Regions from separate parts of the Shewanella sp. SM73 genome, predicted to be linked through region 2. Evidence: predicted binding sites of a transcription regulator. Region 2 holds the regulator's gene; the other holds the start of a gene.

Region 1 (5,681 bases), on a different contig from region 2:
CATATAAGCACAACCTAATTCGTTATCGGGCGAAAACGTCTCTCATGCGTGGCAATAGTGCTTCTATATTCGGGTCCATCAGCTCAAATTCGATTAGTTTGTTGGCAGGCGTGCGAAACGGGGTACCGGAGAGTATGCCTTCACGGAAGAGAGCAACAATGGCCTGATCGATGTCGCGGCGCTCGTATTGCTGGATATCGACAGGGGCATACCAAAAGCCGTCTTGGTGGAGCCATGTCTCTGTTCCTAATTTGTCGAAAAAGGCCCCTAACGGGAGTGCTGTGTCATCGCGCATTTCAAAAATGCTGTGGACGGCCGCGGTGAGATACTTTGGGAGCAAGCGACGTGAATGCGCAGTGGGTTTGAATAGCATAAACTTCTCCTACCGGTTGGAATTATCCTATTAAAGCACCTAGGGATTGCTTTAGGCAAATCAGGAAGGGGCAAAAATGGCCAACACTGCAAACCGGTAGTGGCGCCGTATCATCCAGTCTCGTTTCAGTGGTGCTTAGCCGATGGCCATAACGTCACAGAATCCTGTTACGCTTTAACCGTCGGTATATCGGACCAACGAGTAGTGTATTGAGGTGATAGAAATTCTCGGCGCATAGTCCAATGCTGATCACTCCCCTGTGCAGCAATATACAACACATCACGGCCATAGCGATTATTCAGACTATCAAAGATTTTCATTAAGTTAGGGTCGCTCTTGGGCGCATTAAATAAGTCATATTGCACTGAGGTTTTAGGGCAAAGATCAATCAGGCCTACACCAATACGGTAATAGCGCACACCAGGGCGATAGAGGTTTGATAGCTCGCGGCTAACCGCGGCGCACAGTTCACGACTGTCATCAGTGGCACAAGTAAACTGAACAAGCCTTTTAAAATACATAGGCTGTGGATCATGTGTCGAGTTGGCAGCAAACACGACCATTGTTTTACACAATGAGCCTTGTTCTCGAACCTTCGCACCGGCAATTGCGGCATGCTTTGCTAACGCTTGGTGTAAATGTTCCCGGGTACATATTCGTTCGCCTAGGCTGCGGGTGGAAAATATTTGCTGCTTATCTGCTTTGGTGACATCCCACGTTTTACAGATCTGCCCATTGAGTTCTCGCACTGTTCGCTCTACATCGATAGAAAAATGTTGTCGTGCTACTTTCGGCGCCAGTTGTGCCAAATCATAGGCAGTATGCACACCCAGTAATCCCAGTTTTACCGTTAGTTTGCGGCCAATCCCCCAAACCTCATCAACTGGCATCGATTTTAATATCTCAATACGCTGCGCATCGTTATCAATAACGCAAACACCTTTATATTGAGCCAATTGTTTCGCGGCATGATTAGCCAATTTCGCAAGGGTTAATGTCTCACCAACACCCACGCAAACAGGTAAACGGCACTCACGCCAAACAGCACGGCGCAACAGGGTACAATGGGCGTTTAAATCTGGGATTGCTGCACAGTGTTGAAATGACACAAACGACTCATCAATAGAGTACACGTATTGCTCGGGCGCAAACCGTCCGATCACTTGCATCATTTTTGCCGATAGATCGGCATAAAGTGCATAATTAGATGAAAACACCTGCACATTATGTCGTCTACATAGATGTTGCTGCTCAAAGTAAGGAGCAAATTTCTTCACGCCAACGGACTTGGCCGCGCGGTTGATTGCCACACAACAGCCGTCGTTGTTACTGAGCACAATCGCGGGAAGTCCGCGCAAGTCGGGCCTAAACACCATTTCGCACGACACATAAAATGAATTGGCATCAATCAGTCCGTACATGATTGACTCAGATATTGTTCAAGTAAGCTTGAATGCTCATGAAGTCGAATAGACTTGATGATCACCCCTTCCACCGAGAAGGTATCTGCATCATCGATAGAAACGGACGTCATATTTTGCTGCTGATCAATCGAAACCAGAAGCCGGCGCTTTTCATCAAGGAGCTTTACGGTAAATTCTCCGTTATAGCTGGCAACAACAATAGAGAGATTGCGGCGCTTGGCAGCACGGTCAATCACCAGTATATCGCCATCATAGATCCCAACCCCTTCCATTGAGCGGCCCGCAGCACGACCAAACCAGGTCGAGCTAGGATGCTCAACAAGCAGCTGATCAAGACTAAGGGGTAATTCAACGTAATCCGCTGCAGGACTTGGAAAACCCGAAATTCCCGCACTCGCATGGCATATTATGAGTTTCATACTTGCAAACCACTGTATAAATAATCAGTAATAATAGCAGTATTTATAAAAAATTTGAAAATTTAGATCAGACCTTGTGGGAGAGTAATAAAAATTCTATCCTGAACAATCAAGTACCCCTGCTCGTACCGTTTTAGATGAAACATGACCGAAATTCAAAATTGATTGATGATCCATCTGGTGCTTGATAGAAGAAAGTAATTATGAACCTCATCCCCTTTGGTTTACGCAGTGATGGTGTATATATCGATGTGGAAGAAGCAACTCGGGGTAAGTCCTGCGATTGTGTTTGCCCATCGTGCGGCATAGCCTTACTCGCTCGGCTGGGAGAGGTTAATGCCCCCCACTTTGCCCATGACTGCAAAGAAGTAAGTAAGGAAGAAATTGAGGCTTGTAAATTCTCGTTCTATGTCTCAGTGCGCTACATGCTTAAGCAGCTGTTTAAGGAGCAAGGCCTGTTAATGTTGCCGCCTCTTGATGTTGACCTGGATGGCGAAAAGCACGTCATTACTAAAAACACTAGAATCACCTATGAACTGAAGGATTTAGCGCAAGATACCTATGTTAATAATGTGAAGGTTGACATGGTTATAGCGGTATCTGAACGTAAGTTATGCCTTTACATATCCCACCCGGGACGCCCAGCGCCGATATATGATGACTTACGAAAGGACAAGCATACGGCGGTGTTAGAGCTAGAATTAATTCATTTCGCGAAGTTATTCAGCGAATCACACAGGCTAAAATCGGCTAAACAGTTGCTACAGGATTGGGTTGAGTCATCTATCAAGGGGAAGCATTGGATCTACAACCCAAGACGCAGCGCATGGCTTGAGTATCAACGAACTAAAGAAAAACCTGCCGAATCACCCAAGTCCACATTAGACAGAATTAAAGAGCAGATTGCTAAGACGGAGACCTGCAAATATCACTGTGTATTTTGTAAATTGGATTTTGAAGGCAGTTCGTTACTCAACCGCTGCCCAAAGTGTAATGACTATTTGTGTGTTATACGAAAACATCTAAATAGCGTCACATCCACTGCTGCAAAAGGAAAGTACCGCTATCGATGATAACAATGCCGTTGTTAGAGCAGTGAAATCGTATAATTGTGAGGGTTAAACCATGATTTCCGGCCAGTTTCTAAACTTCTTACCAAAAACCAATCTTCAGACTTAAGGTGTTCTGGTAATTAGTTCTCAATAGTTTTGTGCTGTCCGTCGTCAGTAATCACTTTCTCTGGTTTAGGTAATACTTCAAACTCACGACGTCGCACTGGAAATTCAACTAGAGAACTGTCTAAATCCTCAAATGAATATGCTTCTGAAACTGCAAAAAATTTTTGGCCAATTTGCATAATCTTCAACCTTTATTGATTGTTCTTACAAGAGCTTGTATTGAAGGACTTTAACATTTGGGAGCACGATTGAGTCACTGAAGATTTCAATGTTGAAATGGCGTAGAAAGTAATTAATCGTCACGCGGTGTTTACCACCAGCCAAGTAATACTTTCCATCCAGTTTTGCGAGCCAAACTCCGGCATCTTTGGGCCAATTGTCATCACAAAAATACTTCTGTGATTCCTCGAGACGCTTTAAGTAATCCGACATTCTTGAGTTACTATGGCCATCTAATAATTCTCCCCAAGTAATAGCTGAAACCATCGTAAAATCATGGCCTACTATTAGCGAGTATGGGACCGTTTCACGGGTAACCTCACAATTGAGCTTTTCAATTTTCCACCCCATTTCAATTTCAATGTCGAATAGGTTCCGCAATACAAAGTCACTCAGCGGAGCGGGTTGAATAGCATTTAACTCTCTCAGATTTGTCTTCAATTCAATTTATTCCTTGCATGTGTCACCGGCGTTTATCGTCTATTAGGAATGAACAAACGCTTCCGCGGCTTTAATCTCTGTAAATACCTAACAATTATTATCGCTTTTCATGATGCGACGAGTGTTTGGTTCATCGTAAGGTTTCATATCCCAGTATTTAGGGGTTTCCGCCCGCAGCTCCGCGGCAATCCGTGCTCTTGCTTGTCTTCCCCCTTGCTTGCATGATGGCCTAAGTTAAATTATTTTAGCATCGGTTGTGCTGGGACTTATCATTTGGTGCTAATGTCTTGCCCAGAAATACATTTGGAAATCTTTTGCTCAGGACGAAACAATGTTACGTGAGATGTTCAACTTCAATAGTGCTAGTGACACTGTGAAAACCTATGTATTACGCTTACGCCGTGCTAAGCACATGGAAACTTTGGAAGTGATGGTTGAGCGCATGGAGGCTGATGCGAAAAACGCCGTCGAACGTGCTGACATCGCCCATGCATACAGCATTAGGGAAATGGAAATATCTAATAGTATTTATTAACCATAAATAACCACTTATGGCAAATGAAGGCTGGCTAGCAGTATTCAGTTTAGGGGTAACCCTAACGCTACTATCGCTATTGCGCGACTGGTTATTTCCCACTATTGGGCGAGGTTTGTTGTTTCGTGTTTATGCGGGCCCAGGTGTATTAGTCCATGAACTCAGTCATACTCTTACTGCAATTCTGGTTCGGTTTACTATTACCCAAGTATCCTTTTTCTCACCACAGCCTGACGGTACACTTGGCTTTGTGGAGTACCTGTAGGAGAGGTTAAGATTCATACTAAACAGTCAAGTAATCCTGTTAGTACCGTTTTAGATTAAACGTGACCAGAAATATAGATTCATACTGATTGCTACAAGCAAGTCTAAATCGAGCTACAACTTAGCATTAAAGTATCAAACTGGTCATATCTCGCTTTGGGACATAACCGTTTTAGAAATGGCAGCGTATTTATAAGAACACTGCCATCAAGTATAATACTTTATTACTTGATTATCGATTTACGCTTGGCATCTGCTAGCCAGTCCGAGAATTCCATCAAAAGCTTGTCATAAAGCATATTGTCCGACACCGTTTTGAAGTTATCAATAGGGAAAAAGTCAGTATTATCAAGAAGACGATCGGTGAAATCGTCGAGCTCTTCTAAAACACCGTAGTTGTGCCCACCAAGACCTACAAACTTCCAGAAAATTGGGTAATTGGCCGACTCGCGGATTGCATCTTTGATAGCTCTTGTCTTAGTGATTCCACCATCGGTGATGAAGACAACAAACACTGGTTCAAGGCTGTTTTTGAAGTGCTTAATAACATCAGCCATTACAGGTGGCTCATTATTTACCCCACCAAGCGTCGGCAATAATTCGAATAGCCCACGTTTACCCGAGTTTTGGATGCCAGAGATATAACCTTTAATGTTACTTAGCGACACATCAGGGTATTTTTTGTGGCGTTCGCCAAATCCCCAAACTTCCATCTGTCCATCATCATCAAACTGTGTTGCCAAGACAGTAATTCGCTCTAAAACAGCTTGAACATTACCTTGCTTGAATTGCTGAGTCATAGAACCAGATGCGTCGAGAACGAAGGCG
Region 2 (5,681 bases):
AGTTAGCAAACAGGGTCAACATACTGTTTAACCAGCTACTCGCCATCACCTCAGACAAAGCGCCCACCAACACCCCCATATTGCCGCCTTGGGCAATAATGTCGATAAACTGGCTGCGGGGAATATTGCCCATAGTCGCCACTAACCAACAGACATAAATCACCAGCGCGATAAAGGTGCCGACGAAAATCGCCTTGATAATGGTGGAGGAATCTTTGCCGTAATACTTCACTAAGCTGGGAACGTTACCATGGTAACCAAAGCTAGCGAGACCAAAGGGCAGCGCCGCCCACAGATAAGGTGAAAAGCTGTTATTACCATCAGGTTCGAGCAACTTAGTCACATCAATTTCGATCAATAAATTGCCGATAGCGAGGAAGAAGGTAATGATCATACCGCCGAGCATAATCGTGGTAATCCGATCCACGGCCTTAGTGCTGATCAACACTATGCTCGCCAATACTATGGCAAACACCAGCCCTGCCACACTTTGCGGTAACTCAATTCCCATGCCCTGCAAGCTATGATTCACAATCGAACCACCGCCGCTGATATAGGCATAGGTCAAAATATACAACACGAAAGCGATAGAAACGCCGTTCACTATCCGCCAAAACTGCCCAAGAGTTTGCTTGCTTAAGGTATCGAAGCTAGCACCGGGTTCGAAATGTAAATTGGTTTCGAGCAACAATAAGCCCGACATCAACATGCAAAACCAAATACCCAATAACATTAAAATCGAATAGCCAAACCACATACCTGCACCGACCACGGGCAGAGAAAACATCCCAGCACCTACGGTCGTGCCAGCAATAATCATGGCACCACCAAGCAAGGACTTACCTGCGGGCTTATGCTTAGCCGCATTCATATGATTTGCCATTAAACTGTGTGCTCCGCGGTGACACTCGCCACTATCGTTTGTCTCACTGACGGACGTAATAAGCTATTGGCCTGATCTCGTATGCGATTGATATTGGACTTATCTTCACTATCCGCCAGATATCCCAATTCTTTGAGCTTCACGCTCAAAGTACCGTAGAGTTTTTTATCGTAGAATTCAGGCGCGGTAATACCATGTAAAGCCCCTAAACGCTGAGCGAGTAAATGGCTCTCAGACTCAAGTTCTGAGCGCTCCATCTTAGGTCTGTTCGCTAACAGATTGAAAATAATAGCGTAGCGTTGCAAAGTTTCACTCACTGAACTGGCTAACAACAATAATTGGCTTGAGTGCTCAGGCACGACAGCTAAAGTATCTGTCTCAACCACTAAACCTTGCCCAATCAGGAAATCCAGCACTTGCTCAACATAGGCTGGTAAGTCTTTAATTCCCATGAAGAGTTCGGCTTTCAGCAGTGGATAAAAATCGGCAACGATTGAAACCACTTGCTGGCGCAGGATCTGTTCATTGTGGGTTAAACAACTCGCAATTAATGACGGTACGATAAATAAGTGAATGATATTGTTACGATAGTAAGTCATAGACACAGCCTGACTCGCTTCGATAGACACTATTTCCCCTAAAGGATCGGCACTAACAACAAACTTGTTCAGCTCTAAACCTTGCTGCACTAAATGCTTACCATCACCTTCGGCAACAGATGTATAAGAAGTGTAAGGCACTTTTTTGAGTAGGGTCAGATACAAATCAAGCTGACGCTCCAGCAGACTACGTTCTAAGGCGTTTTGATCTGTCGCCAGTAAGACTAAGCTAGTCAAAGTCACCGAACTCGCGGCTGCGGCATCATTGATACGCGTCATCACCCGATTAGCCAGCACGTTTACCGCTGGAGTTAACCAACTTGGTTTCTGCTCGGGATCATCGGCCAACTCAGCACGCCAGTTTGGCGCACGCTCATTTAAGAAATTTTGTAAGGTAATAGGCTCGCCAAAATTCACGTAACCTTGGCCAAAATTACCTAATTTGCGAATGGCACCGAACACCTGCCACACAGATTCTTTTTTCTTTTTCTTACCGCTTAACTCTTTATGGTAAGTCGCCACTTCCATCACATGGTCATAGCCTAAATACACAGGCACAAGTGTGACAGGACGTTCAATACCGCGCAGTACGCTGTTCATCGTCATGGCGATCATGCCAGTTTTCGGCGCCAACAGACGGCCAGTACGTGAACGGCCACCTTCGGAGAAGTATTCCACCGAATAACCTTTAGCAAACAGCTGATCTAAATACTCACGAAATACTGCGGTATACAGCTTGTTGCCATTAAAACTACGGCGGATAAAGAAGGCACCACCGCGACGGAACATAGGTCCCGCGGGCCAGAAGTTGAGGTTGATGCCAGCAGCAATGTGCGGCGGAACCATGCCTTGATAATACAAAATATACGATAACAGCAGGTAATCCATGTGGCTGCGATGGCAAGGCACATAAACAATCTCGTGGCCATCGTGATGCAGCTGGCGAACTTGCTCGGCGCCTTTAATGTTGATCCCGCTATAAAGCTTGTTCCACAACCAAGTTAAGAAACGCTCGGCAATACGCACTAAACTATCTGAGTAATCGGCTGCTATTTCATCGAGGTACTCAATAGCCGTCTCGCGCGCTTGGGTCTCAGAAATCTTTTTACTGGCGGCTTCTTCTTGAATCGCTTTGCGCAGCGACTCAGATTTGAGTAACGAATGAAACAGTGCTTGGCGGTTTGGCAGCACAGGCCCTGTCATTACCTTACGTTGACGACGGAAATGCACGCGCGCAACCCGTGCTAACTTATGGGCAATCCCCATGTCGGTGCCATGTTCGTCAGCCATGTAACGCAGGGATACGGCATTCGAAAACTGCACGAAGTTATGTCGACCTAAGAACAGAATCATCAAGCACTTGCGCAGCCAAGTCGGGTTTTCCCGCTCAAATACGGCCGCCTTCATAGTGTCGTCTTCTTTCCCTGGCGTGCGACCCCAATACAAGCTCACGGGTACCAGTTGAATATCTAATTCAGGACGTTCCTTATGCACGGCTAACAAACGCATAAAACATTCGAGGAAAGGCTCATTACCAGCACGCTCGCCAAACAGTGGCTTACGTCCTTGAAGACAGACAACCCGAGGCGCAGTCACACCATTAGCCACTAGAGGCTCATAAGGGCTTGGTAAACCTAACTTAGCCGTTATTTCGCTCAAAGCAGCTATGTCACTGAGGGATTCTGTTTTCATCACATAAACAAGGGGTCTGGAAGCATCCAGATTCAGATCGGCAAAGGGATCCTGAGGCACCACAATAGTGTGCACTAAGTGTTTTTGGATCCAACGTAATGATTTCAACCAAAGAGAGTCGTGTTTAGGCATTATTCTTATGCAATTAAGTGCGTTTACTAGCCCGATAGAATACCAGACTATGGGTAATATTCGCTAATTCTCTCCAACATAGCTAAAAAGTGGTTAATACTTGCGCTGCAAATAATACTGTATATACTAACAGTAACTGTATAGAAAAACAGGAAACACCATGAGACCTTTGACGCCACGCCAAGCTGAAATATTAGAGCTAATTAAACGAAATATTGCCGATACTGGCATGCCACCCACTCGGGCAGAAATCGCAACCCGTTTAGGTTTTAAGAGCGCCAATGCGGCTGAAGAACACCTTAAAGCGTTGGCGAAAAAGGGCTGCATTGAGATCATGCCTGGCACATCTCGGGGCATTCGTCTGCCTGCGGAAATCGAAGATTTGACTGAAACAGGTTTACCGCTCATCGGCCAAGTGGCCGCGGGTGAACCTATCCTCGCCCAAGAACATGTTGAACAGTACTACCAAGTCGACCCAAGCATGTTCCATCCCGCCGCCGATTTTTTACTGCGAGTAAAAGGCGACAGCATGAAGAATATCGGCATTCTCGAAGGTGATTTGCTGGCAGTTCATAAAGTAGAACAAGCTAGAAATGGTCAGGTGGTTGTCGCTAGAGTCGATGACGATGTCACTGTTAAACGTTTCGAAAAAAAAGGTAATGTGGTCTATCTACATGCCGAAAATGAAGATTACTCCCCGATTAAAGTGGATTTAGGCTTCCAAAGTTTAACAATTGAAGGACTCGCCGTCGGTGTGATCCGTAATGGAGATTGGCTATGAATAAACTACTTGGCAATGCCCCCCGCCATCCGGGCTTGTGGCTCGATGAAGTCCGTGATGCCGACTATGACTGGCACCATGCGCCTATCGCCTGCATGCCAACTAAGACTCAAGGTCGCCAAGAATTAATTCATCTGAGTGCACAACTCGCTCAGTTAAGCCAACAGGGCCGTTGGTTAGTGCTCATCAACCCACCAAGTATTGGCTACAAGCAAACGCTCGCTAACGCGGGTGTGCGTATGGATAGAGTTTTGCTGGTACATGCTAAAGATGAAGTCGAAACCCTGTGGGCGATGGAAAAAGCCCTGACAAGTGGTACGTCCAGTGCAGTCATTACTTGGACTCAATCATTAGATGCGCGGGATAATCGACGCCTACAAATCGTGGCTAAAAGTGCCAGAGCTATGGGCATAGTGCTTGAAGACGTAAACAGTCACTTACATGCCGACGTACGCATTGAGCAAGGCAATCTCTTCGGTCAGCAATCTTTTTTTAGCGCTGTACACTAAATATTCATTTAATTTTTTACCTTGAAAGCCGCCTCACCTATGAATGTGAGGCTTTTTTTTGGCAATTTTTCAGATAATTAGATAAATAAGTGATCTTGATCAATATTTAAACAGCAAGTATGGTTGGTTAAGTCGGTGATGATATATCACCTTCCGTGGTCAATGAATCGAGTATTTATCGAACTCGAAGCGCCACTAAAAATAGAGAACAGATTTATTTCAGCAGTATGTGCCAGCGTGGCTAATTACCAGCAGTAACAATACTTGATTAAAAGTAACAGCCGCCAACGCACGTTGAAGTCAAAAAAGCTTTTTTGGGAACTGAAGAGTTTGCATAGAGTTGAGACTTACTGTGTTGCTCTTCTTTGTAGTTGCTATTCGCAATTGGCAGAGGAGAAGTCTTGTGAAGCAATTGTTGTATTGTTTACTCGTGGTGCTTTTCGCACCACCGTTGACCGCCGCAGACATGCGGTTCAACATGACCCCTGGCGTGACCGAGATCAGTGGCAAGGTTTATCACTTGCACATGACCATCTTGTATATCTGCTGCGCAATAGGCCTAGTGGTCTTTGGCGTCATGATTTACGCCATGATCAACCACAGAAAATCCAAAGGCGCTGTCGCGTCCCACTTTCACGAAAGCACTAAAGTTGAAATCGCTTGGACGATTCTGCCATTTATCATTTTGATCTTAATGGCGATTCCAGCGACAAAAACTTTAATCGCAATGGAAGATCCCAGCAACGCCGATCTCACCGTAAAAGTCACGGGGTCCCAATGGAAATGGCATTACAGCTATTTCGATCAAGATATTGATTTTTATAGCATACTGACAACACCCAGAGCACAAATTGAAGGCACCGAAACCAAGGGTGAAAACTATCTATTGGAAGTCGATAAACCGCTCGTTCTACCGATAAACCGCAAAATCCGCTTTCTGATGACTTCAGAGGATGTCATCCATTCCTGGTGGGTACCCGCCTTTGCCATTAAGAAAGATGCCAACCCTGGATTTATCAATGAGGCTTGGACTCGCATCGACAAACCCGGCATTTACCGCGGTCAATGCGCCGAACTTTGCGGAA

The links. Region 2 encodes LexA, which represses DNA repair genes until DNA is damaged. Its sites were predicted from a motif close to TACTGTATNNNNATACAGTA; they were not measured.
Region 1: the regulator LexA is predicted to act here: its motif matches at 2,227-2,246, upstream of umuD (translesion error-prone DNA polymerase V autoproteolytic subunit).

The regions. Positions count from the first base shown of each region.
Region 1 covers NZ_JAKKRY010000025.1:32,593-38,273, reverse strand. The annotation lists gene L5M51_RS22120 (hypothetical protein) at 23-373, opposite strand; gene L5M51_RS22115 (Y-family DNA polymerase) at 541-1,794, opposite strand; gene umuD (translesion error-prone DNA polymerase V autoproteolytic subunit) at 1,782-2,216, opposite strand; gene L5M51_RS22105 (hypothetical protein) at 2,420-3,289, shown strand; gene L5M51_RS22100 (hypothetical protein) at 3,409-3,573, opposite strand; gene L5M51_RS22095 (hypothetical protein) at 3,599-4,054, opposite strand; gene L5M51_RS22090 (hypothetical protein) at 4,386-4,589, shown strand; gene L5M51_RS22085 (hypothetical protein) at 4,606-4,854, shown strand; gene L5M51_RS22080 (vWA domain-containing protein) at 5,078-5,681, opposite strand, start outside.
Region 2 covers NZ_JAKKRY010000010.1:69,121-74,801, reverse strand. The annotation lists gene mtr (tryptophan permease) at 1-883, opposite strand, end outside; gene plsB (glycerol-3-phosphate 1-O-acyltransferase PlsB) at 883-3,306, opposite strand; gene lexA (transcriptional repressor LexA) at 3,467-4,087, shown strand; gene L5M51_RS14525 (cell division inhibitor SulA) at 4,084-4,596, shown strand; gene coxB (cytochrome c oxidase subunit II) at 5,000-5,681, shown strand, end outside.